DNA from 3 places in the Halomonas profundus genome. Region 2 is predicted to be linked to each of the others. Evidence: predicted binding sites of a transcription regulator. Region 2 holds the regulator's gene; each other region holds the start of a gene.
The links. The regulator LexA, encoded in region 2, represses DNA repair genes until DNA is damaged. The targets are predictions, from matches to a motif close to TACTGTNTANNTANACAGTA.
Positions count from the first base shown of each region.

Region 1: a site for LexA is predicted at 1,683-1,702, ahead of recA (recombinase RecA). Genes of this name have one in related genera too.
Region 3: a site for LexA is predicted at 1,583-1,602, ahead of ruvA (Holliday junction branch migration protein RuvA). Genes of this name have one in related genera too.

Region 1 is NZ_CP086344.1:749,652-752,928, forward strand. Features, by position in the region: gene mutS (DNA mismatch repair protein MutS) at 1-969, opposite strand, end outside; gene LMS44_RS03515 (CinA family protein) at 1,053-1,592, shown strand; gene recA (recombinase RecA) at 1,722-2,795, shown strand; gene LMS44_RS03525 (regulatory protein RecX) at 2,835-3,277, shown strand, end outside.
Region 2 is NZ_CP086344.1:2,749,571-2,752,847, reverse strand. Features, by position in the region: gene purU (formyltetrahydrofolate deformylase) at 1-313, shown strand, start outside; gene LMS44_RS12435 (energy-coupling factor ABC transporter permease) at 353-1,024, shown strand; gene lexA (transcriptional repressor LexA) at 1,033-1,713, opposite strand; gene LMS44_RS12425 (TetR/AcrR family transcriptional regulator) at 1,981-2,673, shown strand; gene LMS44_RS12420 (L,D-transpeptidase) at 2,651-3,187, shown strand; gene nagZ (beta-N-acetylhexosaminidase) at 3,251-3,277, shown strand, end outside.
Region 3 is NZ_CP086344.1:2,503,267-2,506,543, reverse strand. Features, by position in the region: gene ruvB (Holliday junction branch migration DNA helicase RuvB) at 1-826, opposite strand, end outside; gene ruvA (Holliday junction branch migration protein RuvA) at 913-1,521, opposite strand; gene ruvC (crossover junction endodeoxyribonuclease RuvC) at 1,627-2,190, opposite strand; gene ltrA (group II intron reverse transcriptase/maturase) at 2,290-3,277, opposite strand, start outside.

The sequences.
Region 1 (3,277 bases), 2.0 Mb from region 2:
ATGACGGGCCTGGACAATCTCGCGTTGACGCAGTGGCCGATTAAGCCAGCGTTTGAGTAGCCGTGAACCCATGGCGGTGGTACAGGTATCCAGCACGCTGGCCAGGGTGTTGTCGCTGCTGCCGCCCAGGTTGATATCAATTTCCAGATTACGGCGGCTGGCAGCGTCGATCACCACCGCGTCGTCGCGGTTCTCAACGCTGATGGCGGTCACGTGGGGCAGGCGCGAGCGCTGAGTGTCCCGGGCATAATCGATCAATACCCCGGCAGCAATTAGCGCAGAGGTTAAGTGCGCACAGCCAAAGCCACGTAAATCCTGCACTTCGAACTGGTCGCAGAGGCTACGGGTAGCGCTTTCCAAATCAAACAGCCACTCGCCCTGGCGGCGCAGGCTGCGTTTCTGCGACCAGGCCTCGGGTAGCGTTAAGCTTTCGGGTACCAGCAGCTCGGCCGGGGAGAGACGCGTCAGCTCGGCGAGCATTTCGGCTTCGCTGTCTACTTCCAGTACGTTGAAGCGACCACTGGAGAGCTCCAGCCAGGCAAGGCCCCAGCTCTCTTTTCCGGGTGAAACGGATACCAGCACGTTGTCGCGGCGGGCATCGAGCAGCGCTTCATCGTGGAGCGTGCCGGGGGTGACGATACGCACCACCTGGCGGTCAACGGGCCCTTTGCTGGTCGCGGGGTCGCCAATTTGCTCACAAATAGCCACCGACTCCCCACCGGCGACGAGGCGGGCCAGATAGCCCTCAGCGCTGTGATAGGGGACGCCCGCCATCGGGATAGGCTTGCCGCCTGACTGCCCACGCTGGGTAAGGGTAATATCCAGCAGTGCGGCGGCGCGCTTGGCGTCGTCGAAAAACAGTTCATAAAAATCCCCCATGCGGTAGAACAGCAGTACCTCGGGGTGCTCGCGCTTGATCTTTAAATATTGCGTGATCATGGGCGTGTTAGGGGGAGTGGCCTGTGACATGGGCGTCCTGATTGAGCAATTTCTTTGAGAAAGCTAAACGCAGTATTCTACGCTGAATAGACGACTCACTTGAAGGAGCGACCATAGTGCCCAGCGAAACTAGCCTGAAAAATCTTGATTTAACCCTGTTAGCTCAGCGGCTGGGGCGGCTGTGTAAGCAGTTGAATGTGGAAGTGACCGCCGCTGAGTCATGTACGGGGGGCGGCATTGCCAGCGCCATTACCGAGGTGGCGGGTAGCTCTGCTTACTTTACGACGGGCTATGTGACCTATGCGAATGCTGCTAAAACGCGCTTATTGGGGGTGCCTGAGACCACGCTGGCCGAGCACGGTGCTGTCAGCAAGGAGGTCGTCAAAGCCATGGTGCTGGGCGCCTGTAATGAAAGTGGCGCGGGCTTAGCTGTTGCCGTTAGCGGTGTTGCAGGCCCAGAGGGGGGGAGCGCTGAAAAGCCGGTGGGTACGGTTTGGTTGGCCTGGGGAGATGCTGCTGCCCAGGAAGCTGAATGCTTTCACTTTCCAGGTGACCGTCAGTCGGTGCGAGAGCAGGCCGTGCGTCAGGCCTTGGTTGGGCTGGTGGTGCGCCTGAATGAGCGCGAGAAGGCGAGCAAGACGAACCAGCCGTAAGAAAAAGGCGCATATGCAAAAAGGCTGTTGATAAAATAGATGAGAGAAAGCGCGATCAAGGATTTGTTTACGGCGCAATCTTTGGCATACTACTGGCTAATTATACAGCTTGTTATGAGGAATCTCTGAATGGCTCAGGATGACAACCGCACTAAAGCGCTAAACGCTGCACTCACCCAAATCGACCGTCAGTTCGGCAAGGGCACCGTCATGCGTCTAGGCGACGCACCGCGTGTCGTCATGCCGTCGGTTTCCACCGGTTCATTGGGTCTGGATATCGCCCTCGGCATCGGCGGGCTGCCGTTTGGCCGTGTGTGCGAAATCTTTGGCCCGGAATCGTCGGGTAAAACGACCCTGACCCTTTCGGTGATTGCTCAGGCGCAAAAACAGGGCAAAGTGTGTGCCTTCGTGGATGCCGAGCACGCCCTTGACCCTAGCTACGCAGAAAAGCTAGGCGTCAACCTGGATGATCTACTGATTTCCCAGCCGGACACTGGCGAGCAGGCGCTGGAAATTACCGACATGCTGGTACGCTCCGGCGGTGTTGACGTGATTGTTATCGACTCGGTCGCTGCGTTGACCCCGCGCGCTGAAATCGAAGGCGAAATGGGTGATTCCCACGTTGGCCTACAGGCGCGTTTGATGTCTCAGGCACTGCGTAAAATCACCGGTAATATCAAAAACGCCAATTGCTTGGTGATCTTCATCAACCAGATCCGCATGAAGATCGGCGTCATGTTTGGTAGCCCCGAAACCACCACTGGTGGTAACGCGCTGAAGTTCTATGCCAGCGTGCGTCTGGATATTCGTCGTACCGGCTCGGTGAAAGTGGGTGATGAAGTCACCGGTAACGAAACCCGCGTGAAAGTAGTCAAAAACAAGGTGGCACCGCCATTTCGTCAGGCTGAATTCCAGATTCTTTACGGCAAGGGTATCTACCACGCCGGTGAGGTCATCGACCTGGGCGTGCAGTGCAACCTAGTCGACAAAGCCGGTGCCTGGTACAGCTATAAAGGTAAGAAAATCGGTCAAGGTAAAGCCAATTCAGCGCTGTATCTGGAAGAGCACCCGGAAATTATGCTCGAAATCGAAACGCAGATTCGTGAGCAGCTCTTGGCCAAGCCCGATCCTAAAAAGGAGAAGGAAGATGCGCCTGCCGAAGCAGCGGCAGAATTGGATGCGGGTGATGACGATCTGCTGTAAGACGATACTCACTAAGCTAATGCTAGCTAAGATAAGCTGATGGCATTCACCTCCCAGCGTGATGCTACGCCCCGTGATATCGCCATTGGTTTACTGGCTCGGCGCGAATACTCCCGCGCCGAGCTTGCTCAGCGTCTGAAGAAAAAGTCTTTCGACGATGCCGCTATTGATGAGTGCCTGGACGCCTTGGTTGAACAAGGGCTGCAGTCTGACGCGCGCTTTGCGGCCAGTTTCGTGCGCTCGCGCATACTGCGTGGCCAAGGCGTGATTCGTATTAAAGGCGAGTTGCGCCAGCGCGGCATAGACCAGGAAACCCTTGCCACCGCTTTTGAAGAAGTGGAGGGGGGCGAGCAGGTCGACTGGTTTGAGCTGGCCCGGGAAACCCTGGCGCGGCGTTTTGATAGCCCCGGTGAGACCCCCAAAGAGCGCGCTAGGCGTGAACGTTTTCTCGCTAGTCGCGGCTTCGATTTTGAACAAATTCG
Region 2 (3,277 bases):
CGCGCGCTATGCGGGGCGAGTGATCAATATTCACCACAGCTTTTTGCCCTCTTTTGCCGGGGCTAAGCCCTACCACCAGGCCTACCAGCGGGGGGTTAAGCTGATTGGCGCTACCTGCCACTATGTGACCGAGGAACTCGACGCAGGCCCCATCATCGAACAGGATATCCATCGCGTTAGCCACTGTCATACGCCTACTGATCTAGTCCGCTTTGGTCGTGATGTGGAGAAAGCCGTGCTCGCTCGAGGTTTGCGTTGGCACTTAGAGGATCGTGTGTTGGTGCATGGCAACAAGACAGTGGTATTTAGCTAAGTACTCTATAATGCCCGCCCATCAACCTGAGAGGCCGCCATGTCATTTGCGCAAAGTGTATTAGCGCCCTGGGCGCTGCTGCTCACCTGGCTACTCTCGTTAGCAGTGATCGCATGGGCGCTTTGGGGGCGGCCCTGGCAGGTGTTGATAGCGGATTCAGCGCTTCAGCACCGCTGGCTGGGTGCTACGCTGGCGGTGATGCTGATGTGGCAGCTTCGTGCCCAGGCTGTTGATTGGCTAACGCTACACCTTGTTTTTACAGTATTGATGACACTCGTTTTTAAAGCGCCATTAGCGCTGATTAGCAACGTGCTGATCAACATTGCCATGGTGGTGATTGGCCGCAATGAGTGGATGTTGCTGGGGGCAAATGTGCTGGTTACCGGGATCGTCCCGGCGGCCGTTATTGGCACGGTATGGCGGCTGGTAGATCGCCGCCTGCCGGATAACTTGATGGTATTTCTGTTTGCCTGCGGCTTTTTTGGCGCGGCGCTGGCAACGCTGGGAGGAGGCTTGGCGGCGGTAGTGCTGATTATCGTCGCGGGTACAGACCCTGAGGCGATCTATCTCGCCCAGGAGTATGCGCGTTTTTTACCACTGCTAATGCCTTCAGAGGCATTTATTACTGGCATGCTGCTGAGCATCCTGCTGGTCTATCACCCAAACTGGGTGGCCACCTTCAATGACCACCGCTATATCGACCTGCAGTAGCGGATTTATTAGCCGAGTGCCTGGCCGTTGCCACCACGAATTACGCCGACTCCAACGCCTTCAATATCGAGCGCTTGAGAGCGCAGGTCGATTTCAATGGGCGCAAAATCAGGGTTCTCTGCAAACAGCGTCACTTGGTGCCCCTGGCGTTTGAAGCGTTTAACCGTTACTTCATCGTCCAGGCGGGCAACCACGATCTGGCCATCGCGAACCCGGTCAGTGCGATGGACCGCCAGTAAATCACCTTCCAAAATGCCAATATCCTTCATGGAAAGGCCGCGTACGCGCAGCAGGTAGTCAGCTTTGGGAGTGAAGTACTCGGCCGGTAGCGGGCAGTAGCGATCAATATGTTCGGCGGCCAAAATGGGGCTGCCGGCAGCTACTTCCCCGATCACAGGCAGGCCAGTGGGTGGGGCTTCCACGTTGGTTGTGGGTAAGGCGGTGACTGCGCTATCCAGGACTTCTTGAGGTTCCTGGTTGGGCAGGCGGATGCCGCGAGAGGTGTTGCGGATAATGCGAATAACGCCTTTGCGTTCCAGCGCGCGCAGGTGCTCTTCAGCCGCATTGGGTGAGCGGAAGCCAAGTGCTTTGGCAATCTCGGCGCGGGTAGGAGGGTAGCCAAATTCGCCCATGGTCTTAACGATAAAATCAAACACGTGCTGTTGGCGAGCGGTTAGCGGACGCGACATACCAGACTCCATAAATAGTGAATAGACAGTAACAAGTTAAATGTCGACTTAATCAATAAGTGTTTAAGTATACAGTATGTTCCTCTGTCCAGTATATGGCTTGTCAGTGCCTATTGCCGATGTCTATGCAATTTTTCTAATCGTTTGAAACTAAGTTTCTGCTTATTTAATACGTCACATTTTGTCAATAAATCAAGCGTTGAGCCCGCCTACGTTATGGCATAGTATTTTGCTATGTTTTAAACACCTGTTTCCCTGGAGAGCGACATGGCTCAATCTGATACGGTGACCCGTATACTCGACACCGCCGAGGTGCTGTTTGCAGAGCGGGGTTTTGCTGAAACTTCGCTGCGCAACATCACTAGCAAAGCGCGGGTTAACTTAGCCGCTGTTAATTACCATTTTGGTTCCAAAAAAGCCTTGATTCAGGCCGTTTTTGCCCGCTACCTGGATCCGTTTAGTCAGCGCTTTCATACTGCGCTAGATGAGCTCGAGGGCCAACACGCCGGGCGCGTTATCCCGCTGGAAACACTGCTCGAGACCATGGCAACTACCGTTCTCGCGGTGCCCGCCGAGCGCAATAGTTTGAAAGTGTTTATGCGCCTGCTGGGTCTTGCCTACAGTCAAGCACAGGGACATCTAAGACGTTATATCCAGGAAGAGTATGGCGATGTGTTTACACGCTTCACCGAGCTTGTGCGCAAAGCAACGCCGGATCTGCCTGACGCCGAGCGTTTTTGGCGGCTACACTTTGTGCTCGGCACGGTAATCTTTACCCTGTCTGGCCTCGATGCGCTACGCGATATCGCGGAGAAGGATTACCACGAGCAGGTCTCTGTGCGTGATTTGGTCAGGCGATTGCTCCCGGTAGTGGTGGCTGCTATGAATGCGCCGTTACCCATAGCCCTTGACGGTGCCAAGCCAGAAGAAGGAAAACATGCGAACTCCTACGCTAGCTGAGCTACCTCCAACGGAACATATCTGGCTGGAGATTGATACTACCGAACAGTTGCTGCGCTGTTGGCGAGGGCCAAAAGTGCTCCATGAGTGTTCTATTTCATCCGGTGCTGCCGGAAGCGGGGAGCGCAATGGCAGTGGTAAAACCCCCCGCGGGTGGCACTATGTGCGCGCGGCCATTGGCGGAGATATGCCCGAAAATGCGGTGTTTCGAGGTCGCCGCTGGACGGGCGAGACATTTTCGCCCGAACTCGCCGAAGAGCATCCAGAGCGTGACTGGATTCTGACCCGCATACTGTGGCTGTGTGGCTTGGAAAAGGGCGTGAACCGCGGTGGTCAGGTGGACTCGCAACGGCGCTATATTTACCTGCACGGGACGCCGCCTGACGAGCCCATGGGCGTTGCTGCGTCCCACGGCTGTATTCGTTTACGCAATAGTGATTTGCTCTATATCTTTTCGTTAGCGTTGCCGGGTACCCCTGTTTGGTTGCACGGTGGCCGCCAGTCCTTTGATTGATCAGATTTTGACACCGCTAGACGATCGTCTAGAATCATCGCCCCTTTTCATGGACCTATCACGATGACTCAACCGTTAGGCCCGGTCATG
Region 3 (3,277 bases), 250 kb from region 2:
ATTTATCGATCATGGCCAGCAGTAGCCGCCGATCCATATGATCCAAGCCGTGGTGATCCACATTAAGCATATTGAGAGCCGCATCAGCCATGGCGACATCGACGACGCCGTTACCTTTCATTTCGGCGTAATCTCGCACCCGGCGTAGCAGTCGGTTGGCAATTCGCGGCGTGCCCCTTGAACGCCTGGCCACTTCAATGGCGCCATCATGGCTGGTTTCAACTCCTAACAAGCGCGCTGAACGCGAGACAATTTCTGTTAGCTCTTCCAGGTTATAAAACTCAAGCCGCTGCACGATACCAAATCGGTCACGCAGCGGGGAGGTCAATAATCCTGCCCGGGTCGTGGCGCCCACCAGGGTGAAGCGGGGAAGATCCAGTTTAATCGAACGTGCCGCAGGCCCTTCGCCAATCATAATATCGAGCTGAAAATCTTCCATGGCCGGGTAGAGCACTTCTTCGACCACCGGTGACAGGCGATGAATTTCATCGATAAAAAGTACATCGCCAGGCTCTAAATTAGTCAGCATGGCGGCTAGATCGCCTGCCCGCTCGAGTACCGGCCCGGAAGTCGACTTCATACCGACGCCCATCTCGGTGGCAATAATATGCGCAAGGGTCGTTTTACCTAACCCTGGGGGGCCAAATACCAGAGTGTGATCCAGGCTCTCTTCACGCAGCCGCGCGGCGCCGATAAAGATTTCCAGTTGTTCACGCACACGCGGCTGGCCAATATAGTCATCCAGCCGCTTGGGGCGAATCGCGTAATCAATGCGCCCCTCCCCCTGTTCAGGCTCAGCGGCGATCAGCCGATCGTGTTCTAACATAGGTGCTCTTCTTTATGGCGATTCAAAAGGTCTATTCACAAAGGTCTATCCACTACCCACAATTTCGTACTCACACCGCTGCCTGCTTAGCCACCCATGCGCTGGGTGAGCGCGGCTTTAATCAGCGCTTCGGTAGACTGATTGGGGTCGATATCGGCGAGCATTTTCGACGCCTCAGTCAGTTTATACCCCAAGCTAACTAACGCGGCTTCCGCATCAGCAAGACTATCGCGGGTAGAAGCACGGCCATTGGTGGCTTCAAGGGGCAGTAGCGCGTCGCTGCCATCTTCCCACTCGGGAAAACGGTCGCGCATTTCAATAATCAGCCGCTCTGCGGTTTTCTTACCCACTCCTGGCAGGGTTGTCAGCGCTTTGCTGTCGTCATCACGGACGCAGCGCATAAAGGCGTCTTCGTCCATACCCGACAGGATGGCGAGTGCAAGCTTGGGCCCTACGCCATTGACCTTGATCAAGGCGCGGAACAGAGCACGTTCATGCTCACGGCCGAAGCCATAGAGTAAGTGGGCATCATCACGAATGGTTAAATGGGTGAATAATGAGACGCTCTCTTTAATCGCAGGAAGTGCGACCAGCGTATTCATTGAGGTTTCCAGTTCGTAACCTACGCCATGAACGTCGATCACAATCCAGGGAGGTTGCTTTGCCACTAGCTGACCACTCAGACGTCCAATCATAAATACGCTCGCACCGGAATGAAAAAAATAGAGTGAAAAACAGGTGATTACTATAAAGCGACTCTGTACAGGTGACCAGTAGTTCAGCCAGCGGTACAGCGGGAATTAAAGCCGCCAGCGTCCAGTTGAGCGACGGCGGCCCCGAGATGGCGCAGCGGGCAAGCCATGGCTGCTAAACACAGAGCCGTTATAAGCATGGGTTAACGCAATGGCTAACGCGTCGGCGGCATCGGCCTGGGGAGTAGCGGAGAGCTGCAGAATGGCGGTCACCATATGCTGCACCTGCTCTTTGTCCGCGCCGCCCTGGCCGGTCACCGCCTGCTTGATCTGCCGCGCGGCGTACTCGGCAAGGCTCAAGCCATGATTGGCCATACACACCATTGCCGCCCCCCGAGCCTGGCCAAGCTTCAGCGCTGAATCAGGATTTTTGGCCATAAATACCCGCTCAATGGCCACCTGGGAGGGTCGATGCAGGCCGACGACTTCGCTAAGACCGGCGTAAATTTGCGCCAAGCGCTGCTCCAAGGCCCCTTCTGCCGTGCGGATACAGCCACTCGCTACGTAGCAGGGTTTAACGCCAATAATGTCGATCACCCCGTAACCGGTTACCCGGGAGCCAGGGTCTATGCCCAAAATGCGAATGGGTACGACGGGCTTTTGCTCTTCCATGGCGTCGATACTCGTGTGACTAGAACAATCGAGTAGGAAGGGGAGTCGCCTCCCCTGTCCTCTCACACCACCGGGCATACGGTTCCGTACCACGGCGGTTCATGCAGAACGTTTAAGCCATCTTACCGTATCCAGTACCGAGATCAGTCCCTGGTCATAAAACCATTTCCTCGGCAGGGCCTGATTCATGTGCGAAGCCCCGGCATTCCACCAGGGGCCTCGACCGTTCCCCGCCGATTTCCAGGCGCGGTGCCCGTCTAGGCCTAGCCCTCGCAGCTTCCGACGCCGAGTCGATGGGCGTTTCCATTGTCGCCAGATCAGGCCGCGTAAGCGCCGCCGTATCCATTGATCCAGTGCTTCCAAGGGGCGTTTCACATCAACAAGATTGAAGTAGTTAGCCCATCCTCGTAGGACTGGCCTCAACCCTTCGATTACCCGTTGGATGTTACGCCCCCTGCCACGTTTCAGGATCTCACGGACACGCTGCATCATGCGTGTCAGGCTTGTCTTGGCGAGCGTCAGTTTCGACTGCTTGTGCCGAGTGAGGCTGTAGCCCAGATATCCGCGTAGCCATGGCCGATCCACCGCACTTTTACGGCGATTGACCGTCAGCCGAAGTGAGCTCTCGAGATACTCACTCAAGCTGCCCATGACCCGCTCGCCTGCTCGTCGGCTCCGTACATAGATTTGTACATCGTCGGCGTAGCGGCAGAAGCGGTGGCCTCGGCGTTCCAACGCCTTGTCCATGTCGTCCAGCAGGATGTTCGCCAGTAGCGGGCTGAGGGGCCCGCCTTGGGGTGTCCCCCGCCGCCTCGGCGTGGGCAAGCCATGCTGGAACATACCCGCCTCCAGATAGCGACGGATCAGACGCAGTACACGCTTGTCGTCAACGCGCCGCGCGACCCGTGCCATCAGCAGGTCGTGATTCACTCGGTCGAAGAAGGCTTCCAGGTCAAGATCGACCACCCAGCGGTGACCGGCGGTGACGTGGGCCTTCATGGCCGAGACGGCCTGCTTGGCGCTCCGCTTGGGGCGGTAGCCGTAACTCGACTCGGAGAAGCCCGGGTCGAAGATCGGCATCAGTACC